DNA from 4 places in the Fictibacillus sp. S7 genome. Region 1 is predicted to be linked to each of the others. Evidence: riboswitches for the same ligand, from Rfam matches in the RefSeq annotation. Region 1 holds a riboswitch; each other region holds the start of a gene.
What was found. A riboswitch is a leader RNA that binds a small molecule or an ion and turns the genes downstream of it on or off. The one in region 1 is predicted to bind S-adenosylmethionine.
Positions count from the first base shown of each region.

Region 2: another riboswitch for S-adenosylmethionine. It lies ahead of DMO16_RS21455 (YezD family protein); the one in region 1 lies ahead of DMO16_RS13515 (methionine ABC transporter ATP-binding protein).
Region 3: another riboswitch for S-adenosylmethionine. It lies ahead of DMO16_RS10220 (Fur-regulated basic protein FbpA); the one in region 1 lies ahead of DMO16_RS13515 (methionine ABC transporter ATP-binding protein).
Region 4: another riboswitch for S-adenosylmethionine. It lies ahead of DMO16_RS10720 (methionine ABC transporter ATP-binding protein); the one in region 1 lies ahead of DMO16_RS13515 (methionine ABC transporter ATP-binding protein).

Region 1 covers NZ_QJKL01000001.1:2,626,290-2,628,487, forward strand. The annotation lists gene DMO16_RS13510 (methionine ABC transporter permease) at 1-149, opposite strand, end outside; gene DMO16_RS13515 (methionine ABC transporter ATP-binding protein) at 139-1,152, opposite strand; SAM riboswitch class I at 1,232-1,336, opposite strand; gene DMO16_RS25440 (immunity protein YezG family protein) at 1,497-1,778, opposite strand.
Region 2 covers NZ_QJKL01000001.1:4,220,887-4,223,084, forward strand. The annotation lists gene DMO16_RS21450 (sulfite exporter TauE/SafE family protein) at 1-632, opposite strand, end outside; SAM riboswitch class I at 861-969, shown strand; gene DMO16_RS21455 (YezD family protein) at 1,085-1,201, shown strand; gene DMO16_RS21460 (phosphoadenylyl-sulfate reductase) at 1,337-2,047, shown strand; gene sat (sulfate adenylyltransferase) at 2,074-2,198, shown strand, end outside.
Region 3 covers NZ_QJKL01000001.1:1,994,449-1,996,646, reverse strand. The annotation lists gene DMO16_RS10225 (threonine synthase) at 1-1,061, shown strand, start outside; SAM riboswitch class I at 1,092-1,195, shown strand; gene DMO16_RS10220 (Fur-regulated basic protein FbpA) at 1,344-1,535, shown strand; gene DMO16_RS10215 (hypothetical protein) at 1,662-1,862, shown strand; gene DMO16_RS10210 (universal stress protein) at 1,897-2,198, opposite strand, start outside.
Region 4 covers NZ_QJKL01000001.1:2,097,288-2,099,485, forward strand. The annotation lists gene DMO16_RS10715 (methionine ABC transporter permease) at 1-297, opposite strand, end outside; gene DMO16_RS10720 (methionine ABC transporter ATP-binding protein) at 287-1,318, opposite strand; SAM riboswitch class I at 1,408-1,518, opposite strand; SAM riboswitch class I at 1,599-1,718, opposite strand; gene DMO16_RS10725 (general stress protein) at 1,825-2,198, opposite strand, start outside.

The DNA of each region.
Region 1 (2,198 bases):
AACAATCCTTTATCCGTTACAAACAGCAAAACACCAAGCGGAAGTCCGAGAACAATTGCTACAAGCAGCGAAATTCCCACCATATAGAGAGTCTCGAAAAACGCCTTATTAATATCCGGCATAAGCTGGACGAGCGATTCAAGCAGCATCCTGGACCACCTCCAGGCTTCTCGTTTTGCTGGTGATGTAATCAATTGCCTTTTTTACTTCGGACGCTTCTCCTGTCAATTCCATAATGAAAATGCCAAGAGGTGTATCCTGAATGTATTCTATTTTGCCGTGCAGGATGTTTCCTTTCACCTGATACCGCTGGAAAAGCTCGGATACGACAGACTCCTCAGCGATTTCACCTTTAAACTGGATCTTGATGATGGTTCCCTTTCTTTTCTCAATCAGCTGCTCTGGAAGATCGAACTGAAGGATACTATTAATGAAATCCCGGGTCAGCGGCTTTTTCGGATTGGAAAAAATCTCATACACCTCTCCCTCTTCGATCACTTCCCCGTTCTGCATAACTGCGATTTTATGGCAAATCTCCTTCACCACTTCCATCTCATGCGTTATCAGAACGATGGTCAGTCCAAGTTTTTTATTTATATCTTTTAACAGATTGAGAATGGATTTGGTTGTACTCGGATCTAGTGCTGAGGTCGCCTCATCGCATAACAGCACCTTTGGATTGTTGGCAAGTGCCCTGGCAATCCCTACTCTTTGTTTTTGTCCACCACTCAACTGTGCCGGATACTGGTCTTTTTTATCAGTCAGATCGACCAGATCCAAAAGCTCCAAGACACGCTTATTTGCTTCAGCTTTCGTCTTTCCTGCTGCTTTAAGTGCAAACGCAATATTTTCATAAACCGTTTTTGAGCTCACTAGATGAAAATGCTGAAAGATCATCCCAATTTTTAAACGTGCTTTTCGCAGGCCATCACCTTTCAGCGTCGTAAGGTCGACTCCATCAATTTTCACTTGACCCGATGTTGGCTTTTCAAGCAAATTCAAACAGCGGATAAGTGAGCTTTTACCAGCACCGCTATACCCGATAATGCCGTAGATTTCCCCTTCTTTTACATTAAGGGAAACGTTGTTCACCCCTACGATTTCTTTCTTCTTTGAACGATACACCTTTACCAGGTTGTTGACTTCGATCAAGAAATTGCCCCCTCTTTTCTTTCAATGTAAAAAAGCCCCTTTCATCATGAAAGAGGCTTTTGATTATGCATTCAATCTCACCTTATCTTTCAGAATGAAGTTCATTCTGCAGGAAGTGGCACCTTTCCATATGGAGGTTGCCGGACGTCATTGGGCCTAATCCCTCAGTCTCTCTTGATAAGAACAGTTATTATATTATTATTAGAACATTTTTAATCATAAAATTCTTTTTTATCCTTGTCAATACTATTCTGCGTGGAATGGTCGGGATTAAACGCTTTCATTAAGAAATACGAAGATAGAGTTTATTACCATTTATGAAAATGAAAATTAAAAGTTAACGGTTAGTTTTTTTGATGTTCATTCGGTTCAACACCAGTTAAACCATGGTAGTCATAATCCTTGAAAGGAAAATAGAGGTTATGAGTCAATTTTGTAAAGGTGAGACTTGTCCATACTTCTTGTTGATTCTTTATAAATTCAGATCTTAAATCACCAAAGAGAAAATACAGATTATGATACATTTCATCATAATTGTCCTGTTCCACATTAAATAATTTAGGTATATTATGGCTATAAATAAGCTTATTGCTTTCTTTTGAAACATAATAAAATAAAGCATAAATGTATACCGTCTCCCCGTAATTCTGGGATAATTTGGTTTATAAGCCAGGCTGCGTCATGATAAATATTCTCCATAGTTTTCGTTTCCATTATACCTCGCTATTCCTTATTAATGCTTTCTGTTCAAACTTTATTGTAAAAAATAGGCACCCAATAAAACACCCCACCAGCTTACTAAAAAATAAGGAACTCTCTTTAATTGGATAAATTTTAATGTTTTTTTACGATAGAAACGGACTTTCCTATAAAAATCGATAAAAATCATCGGTTTTTCTGCAATTATTTGCGCTTCTCACTTTCTACCAGCTTTCAAATAATTGATATTTGTCATATAATAGAGATAGTTCAATCCATTAATTATTGTAATCCGCGATGATATCGTTTTCATTAAGACAGGAAAGTGTGTGACTCGATTGCACCTT
Region 2 (2,198 bases), 1.6 Mb from region 1:
AGGGCAATGACCCACATCCAGTTCACCTGATGCCAACCAAGGGAGATCAGGAAACCGATGGTTGCGGATAAGGCAACCGCAAATTCACTTGTATCAACAGAGCCAATGACTTTTCTTGTAGACGTTCCGTTTTTGGCCAGCAGGACCGGAGTGGCCACCGGCCCCCATCCTCCTCCGCCTGTCGCATCAAGGAATCCGGCAACCAAACCCAAGGGAATGAGCTGCTTGCGGCTGAACGCTTTTTCGTGCTCCGTTACTTTATTGTTCTTTTTAAATAAAAAACGGTAAAGAATATAAAATCCTAGAAATAGCAGGAAAAAGGATACATAAGGCTTTACAATGTCACCGGGAAGGCTTGACAAGAAGCAAGCGCCAGTGAAGGCACCGATTGATCCCGGAATAATAAGCCTATAGATAATCTTTTTATCCACATTTCCAAAGCGTATATGAGAAACCCCGGAAGCTGCAGTAGTTACGACTTCAGCAAAATGCACGGAAGCCGAGGCAACGGCGGGTGCGATTCCGAAGGCAAGCAGCAGGGAAGTTGAAGTCAGTCCGTAGGCCATACCGAGCGATCCGTCAATGAGTTGGGCCACGAGGCCGATTAGTGCCAAGACAATCAATTTTTTCATGGTTTACTCCTCCTGTCACGTAAAAAAAAAGACTCCTAACTACTGTTTGTTAAGAGCCTTCGGTTTTTCCGATCAGCTTAGTGTGATTAAATTAATATTTACTATATTCAATAACAGTGAACTCTGTCAATAATATTTAAACAAATTTTCAATAAATTTTTTTAATCCGATAAGAATAATAGGGTTTCCTTTATAATAAATATGTGGTATTATTTAAAAAAATAAAAAAACTTATCCAGAGTGGTGAAGGGAACTGGCCCGATGAAACCCGGCAACCTGCAATTTTTGCAAGGTGCTAACTCCAGCAGAATGTTTATTACATTTTGGAAGATAAGGTAATATGTTTACCTCGTCAGCCTTTCCGAAATGGGAAGTTTTTTTTATTGTCCAAAAGCGAGCAAACCAGAGAATAAGGAGGTTCTGATGTGGTAAACGATCCAAACCAGGATGAAATTTTCGAGCAGTTGAAAGAAATGCTGAACAGTATAAGATATGGTTCCATTACATTGATTGTTCAAGATGGAAAACTGATCCAGATTGAAAAAAATGAAAAGGTTCGATTCAAGTAAACCATTCGCTGACTAGAAAACTAGAGGCGGATGCTTCCATATTTGTTGATTTATCGGCCTTTTTTTATAAAAATGTGCAAAAGGATAAACATTTTGCATCGAGAGCCATATGCTTACTAAAAGGGGTGGTTTACTATGCTTAAGTATGATACATGGGAGGAGCAGGAACATGATTTCCCGTTCCCATCAGACAGCGAAACAAAAGGCGCGATGGAAGTCCTGCAATGGGCCTACGATTATTACGGAGATGAATTGGTTTATGCCTGCAGCTTTGGCATAGAGGGCAGCGTACTCGTAGATTTGATTTCAAAGGTCAAGCCCGATGCACGGGTTGTTTTTCTTGATACGGGCCTTCATTTTAAAGAAACCTATGAGGTTATTGAAAAAGCGAAAGAAAAATATCCGTCACTGAATATTGAAATGAAAAAACCGGCACTCAGTGTCGCCGAACAAGCGGGCGAACATGGTGACGAACTATGGAAAAGGAATCCAAACCTATGCTGCCAAATCAGAAAGGTGATTCCACTTGAAGAAACACTGAGCGGTGCCTCAGCGTGGCTTTCAGGGCTCAGAAGAGAACAGTCAGAAACAAGGCGCAATACTCAATATGTGAATAAAGATAACCGCTTCAAATCCATTAAAATATGTCCGCTGATCCACTGGACGTATAAAGACATATGGAGATATGCACATAAACATAGTCTCCCTTATAATACGTTGCACGACCAGGGCTACCCGAGCATCGGATGTCAGCCTTGTACCCTTCCTGCCGATTGGGCGTCAGGAGATGCAAGATCTGGCCGTTGGTCCGGTCAGGGTAAAACAGAATGTGGTCTTCACCAATAATTCCAATTACAGGAGGAACAATTTAAATGGCTATTTTACCGCACGGAGGAAAACTCATTAACCGATACGAACCAGAATATTCAACAAACCATATTCAAAAAGAAGTGGAACTGGATGCCACCTCATTGAGCGATCTTGAGCTGATTGGGAT
Region 3 (2,198 bases), 630 kb from region 1:
TTTGGCGTTATCACAAGCTGTTGCCGGTTACGAGTGAGGAACATGTTGTTTCTCTCGGTGAAGGAATGACTCCTTTATTGCCGATGCCCGAACTGGGCGCAGAATTGGGAATCGAATCGTTATTTATGAAAGACGAAGGTCTCATACCTACGGGTTCATTCAAAGCAAGAGGAGCAGCGGTAGGTGTTTCAAAAGCAAAAGAACTGGGAGTGGCCCAGCTCGCTATGCCCACCAATGGGAATGCGGGAGCCGCATGGTCGCTTTATTGCGCGAGAGCAGGAATTAAACCAACGATTGTAATGCCTGTCGATGCACCTGTCATCACCCGGAAAGAAACGGCAATTTCCGGAGCTGAGCTTTACCTTGTGAACGGCCTGATCAGTGATGCGGGAAAAATGGTTGCCAATCTGGTAAAAGAAGAGGGACTCTACGATGCTTCGACATTAAAGGAACCATACCGGATCGAGGGCAAGAAAACGATGGGGTATGAAATTCTTGAGCAGTCCGGAAGCAAAACGCCAGACGTCATCCTGTATCCTACCGGCGGTGGTGTTGGTCTTATTGGTATTTACAAAGCATTAAAGGAATTTAAGGAACTTGGTCTTTTTAAAGGAAACCAGTTCCCGCGCCTTGTAGCCGTTCAGGCAGAGGGATGTGCTCCCATTGTGAAAGCTTGGGAGGAGCATAAAAATGAATCTGAATTCTGGGAGGACTCCAAAACAGCAGCGTTCGGAATTAATGTACCGAAAGCCATTGGAGACTTCTTAGTTCTTGAAGCCATTTATGAAACTGAAGGATGTGCGGTAGCCGTTTCAGAAGAAGAAATTCAACAAGCGTTGGGCCATGCGGCTGAACTGGAAGGAACTTTCATTTGCCCGGAAGGAGCAGCTACATTTGCTGCAGCCAAAAAATTAAGAGACAAAGGATGGATTCAGCCAGGGGAGCGCGTACTTTGCCTGAATACCGGCCAGGGGATCAAATACCCGGATACTGTGGAAGTTGATCCGCTTGTACTCCAGCCGGGCGAGGATCTTCAAAGAAACAAAGAGAACGTTAAATAATAAAAAATAAAATAAAATAACGGTTTAATGTTCTTATGAAGAGAGGGGGAGGGAATGGCCCGGTGAAGCCTCGGCAGCGGACTCGTTTAGAGTACTGTGCCAATTCCACAAGCGTATTGCTTGAAAGATAAGAAGAGCCTCATACTTTGATATCCGCCTCTTCTTGCTTACTATTATGCAGGAAGAGGCTTTTCCATTTTGAACACCTGCTGATTGGTCAACCAAAGGCGCCATGTCAACATATGACATGCGTTTATTTTTTGTCCAAAAGGAGGAAAAACCATGGGAAATCAATTTCGTAAAGCAGTAGAAAGCAAAAGAAACCAGCTGATGACAAGCCTCATCGAAATGGGTGTGTACAAGAAAGAAGAACGGCATTTGTTTCAGTTGACCTTGACCGACCTGGAAGAAGAATACGGCAAAGCCGTCACCGATAAAAAAATACGGCAAGAAAAGGATGAATTAACCTATTGAAGATACGTGCTTTCTTCAATCCCCGTTTTTTGTTTGCAAGGCGTATTTATGTATTCATTTGATAGTGGACATACCAATGGGCGTTGTGGTGTACTAAGGTGAGCAGAAATATTGGAGGAAATGATAATGAACGAACATTTGGCCAATGAAATTCTATCTGATTTGCGAAATGGAAATCTCAGTGAATATATTGTGATAAAAGAGGAATTTCCTTTATTTCGTGATGTTCTTGTAAAGCAGGAGGACAAAAAGGCATTTAGAGGAATTATTGTTCCGGGCGGCGGGGGAGACATTAAATATTTTTACCAGCCAGGCTGGACAGCATAAAAAAATCGGCTCCTTTTTAAAGGAACCGATTTTTTTATTTTACGATGATGACAGGGCAGTCTGCCAATTGGGCAACACTGTGACTGACACTTCCGAGAAGTGCTTGTTTTATTAAGCCTTTTCCTGTGCTTCCGATGACGATTGCATCATAGCCATGCTCGTTTGCATAAGAAGCAATCACATGGCCGGGATCTCCCTGGAATGTGTGAGTTTCATAATGGATTCCCGATTCGGAAAGAAACTTCACTGCCGGAAGCAATAATTCCTTATCTTCTTCCTCAATCAGTTCATCAAGGTTTATGGTCATTACCGGCTCTTGCATGGGAAGGTTTTTAT
Region 4 (2,198 bases), 530 kb from region 1:
CAACGGAACGATCGCCGCCGCTGTCCCGATGGATGTTCCTACAACTAAACGTGTAAACGGAATGATGGCTACCATGAGAATGATAAACGGTATGGAACGGAGAACGTTCACAATGGCATTCAGCACATTAAACACAGGTAAATTTTCAAGAATGTGGCCTTTTCTCGTTACGACGAGAATAATACCGATCAGGATGCCGATCACTGCCGATGCCAATAATGAAACACCGACCATGATCAATGTATCACCGGTCGCATCCAGGATGTCGACCCAGAATGTACTCCAATCAACTGGCATGTTCAATAACCTCCCTTACTTCCACATCACCCTGTCCTGCAAAAAAGACGGCCCTGCGGATTTCCAGTTCGTCCCCAATCAGCTGAACTACGAGATTTCCAAATGGAACATCCTGCAGTTCGGTAACATGTCCGTACAGCACGCTGACATCGACATCAAACTTTTTTGCAATTTGAGATAAAAGCGGCTGTCCTGTTGAAGCTCCTGTAAAAACAATGCGGAACACCTGATGATTTTTGTCCTGGTTCCTCAAGATGTTTTTCAGCGAATCAGGAAGTTCATCCTGAAGGACGGAGCTTACAAATCGACGTGCGGTTTCTGTTTTCGGCCGGGAAAAGACTTCAAAAACACTGCCCTTCTCGATCACTTTACCTTTCTCCATCACCGCGACCGAGCTGCAAATCTCACGGATCACATTCATTTCATGGGTGATGATCAGAATAGTGATGTGATATTCCTTATTGATTCTTTTTAATAGCTCGAGGATGCTTGATGTGGTCTGCGGGTCAAGCGCCGAGGTGGCCTCATCACAGAGCAGAACCTCCGGATCCGTAGACAGCGCCCGTGCAATGCCCACCCGCTGCTTTTGACCGCCTGACAGCTGATCCGGGTATTTATGTCCATGTTCGGAAAGTCCGACAAACTCAAGCAGATTGTTTACTTTTTCTTTAATGGCACTCTTCTTTTCTCCCTGGAGGTAAAGAGGCGTTGCTATGTTATCAAACACCGTTTTCGCATTCAGCAGATTGAAATGCTGAAAAATCATACCAATGTTTTTCCGTTTTTTCCGGAGCTCTTTCGGTGAAAGATCAGCCATGTTCTCTCCGTCCACCAGCACCCGTCCGGAGGAAGGCTTCTCAAGCAAGTTGACACACCGCAGCAGCGAGCTTTTCCCTGCACCGCTGTACCCAACCACTCCATAAATCTCTCCTTTATCTATTTCAAAGCTCACATTGTTAAGTGCTTTGACCTGGTTTTTGCCGCTCTCATAAATCTTGGTAACTTCCTCAAATCGAATCAATCGTGTGTTCCCCCTTCAAACTGCTCCAACAAAAAAACCTCTTCTTGTGAACACAAGAAGAGGCCAGCTAATAATGATTAAAGCTTCTCTTCTTATCTCCCAAGCTAACTGCTTGACGGAATTGGCACAGTATTTCCGTTTGCCGGAAACCCGCTGCCGAGGCTTCAAAGGGCCAGTCCCTCCACCTCTCTGGATAAGAAAACCATTCAGTTTTTTTTGCAATAAAAAATTCTCTTCCAAGACAAGAAGAGAATGTTAATTCCATAATAGAAATTTGCTCTTCTTATCTTCCAGGTTCTTTAGGGAACCTGGTGGAATTGGCACAGTATTTTTTCAAAAAACGAAAAACCCGCTGCCGAGGTTTCAAAGGGCCATGTCCCTCCACCTCTCTGGATAAGAAATACGTCATATTTACTTGATGTGCTCTATCATATACCAGGGATTTCAATTTGTCAAATATTTTTCCGAGCTATCCGCTTGGAATTGTTAGTATGTATTGCCCTATTCTAAAGCTTTACGGCATCCTTTTCAAGGAAAACCATTACACTTCCCTGCTCCACTTTCTGAACATAACGTTCCGCCGTTCGTTCGGACAAATCAAGGGACATTAAGAGCTCTTTTAAGTCTTCCTCTGAATCCTCCGAAAACATGGAAGCAAACGGCCCTGCGGCGAGGAGCGGCCCAATACCAGGAACGCCAAGACCCGGAACAGCAATGGCTCCGCCAATACCGGAAAGAAACCCGGCAATTGTCCCATAGGCTGCTTCGTTCACATCTTCATCCAAATGTTCTTCTGAAACGTTGGTCTTGTCAGCCACCCGATCCATCGTTCCATCGTCTTTAGCCAGGATGGATATGTCTTTGGCGTTGTACCCCTGGT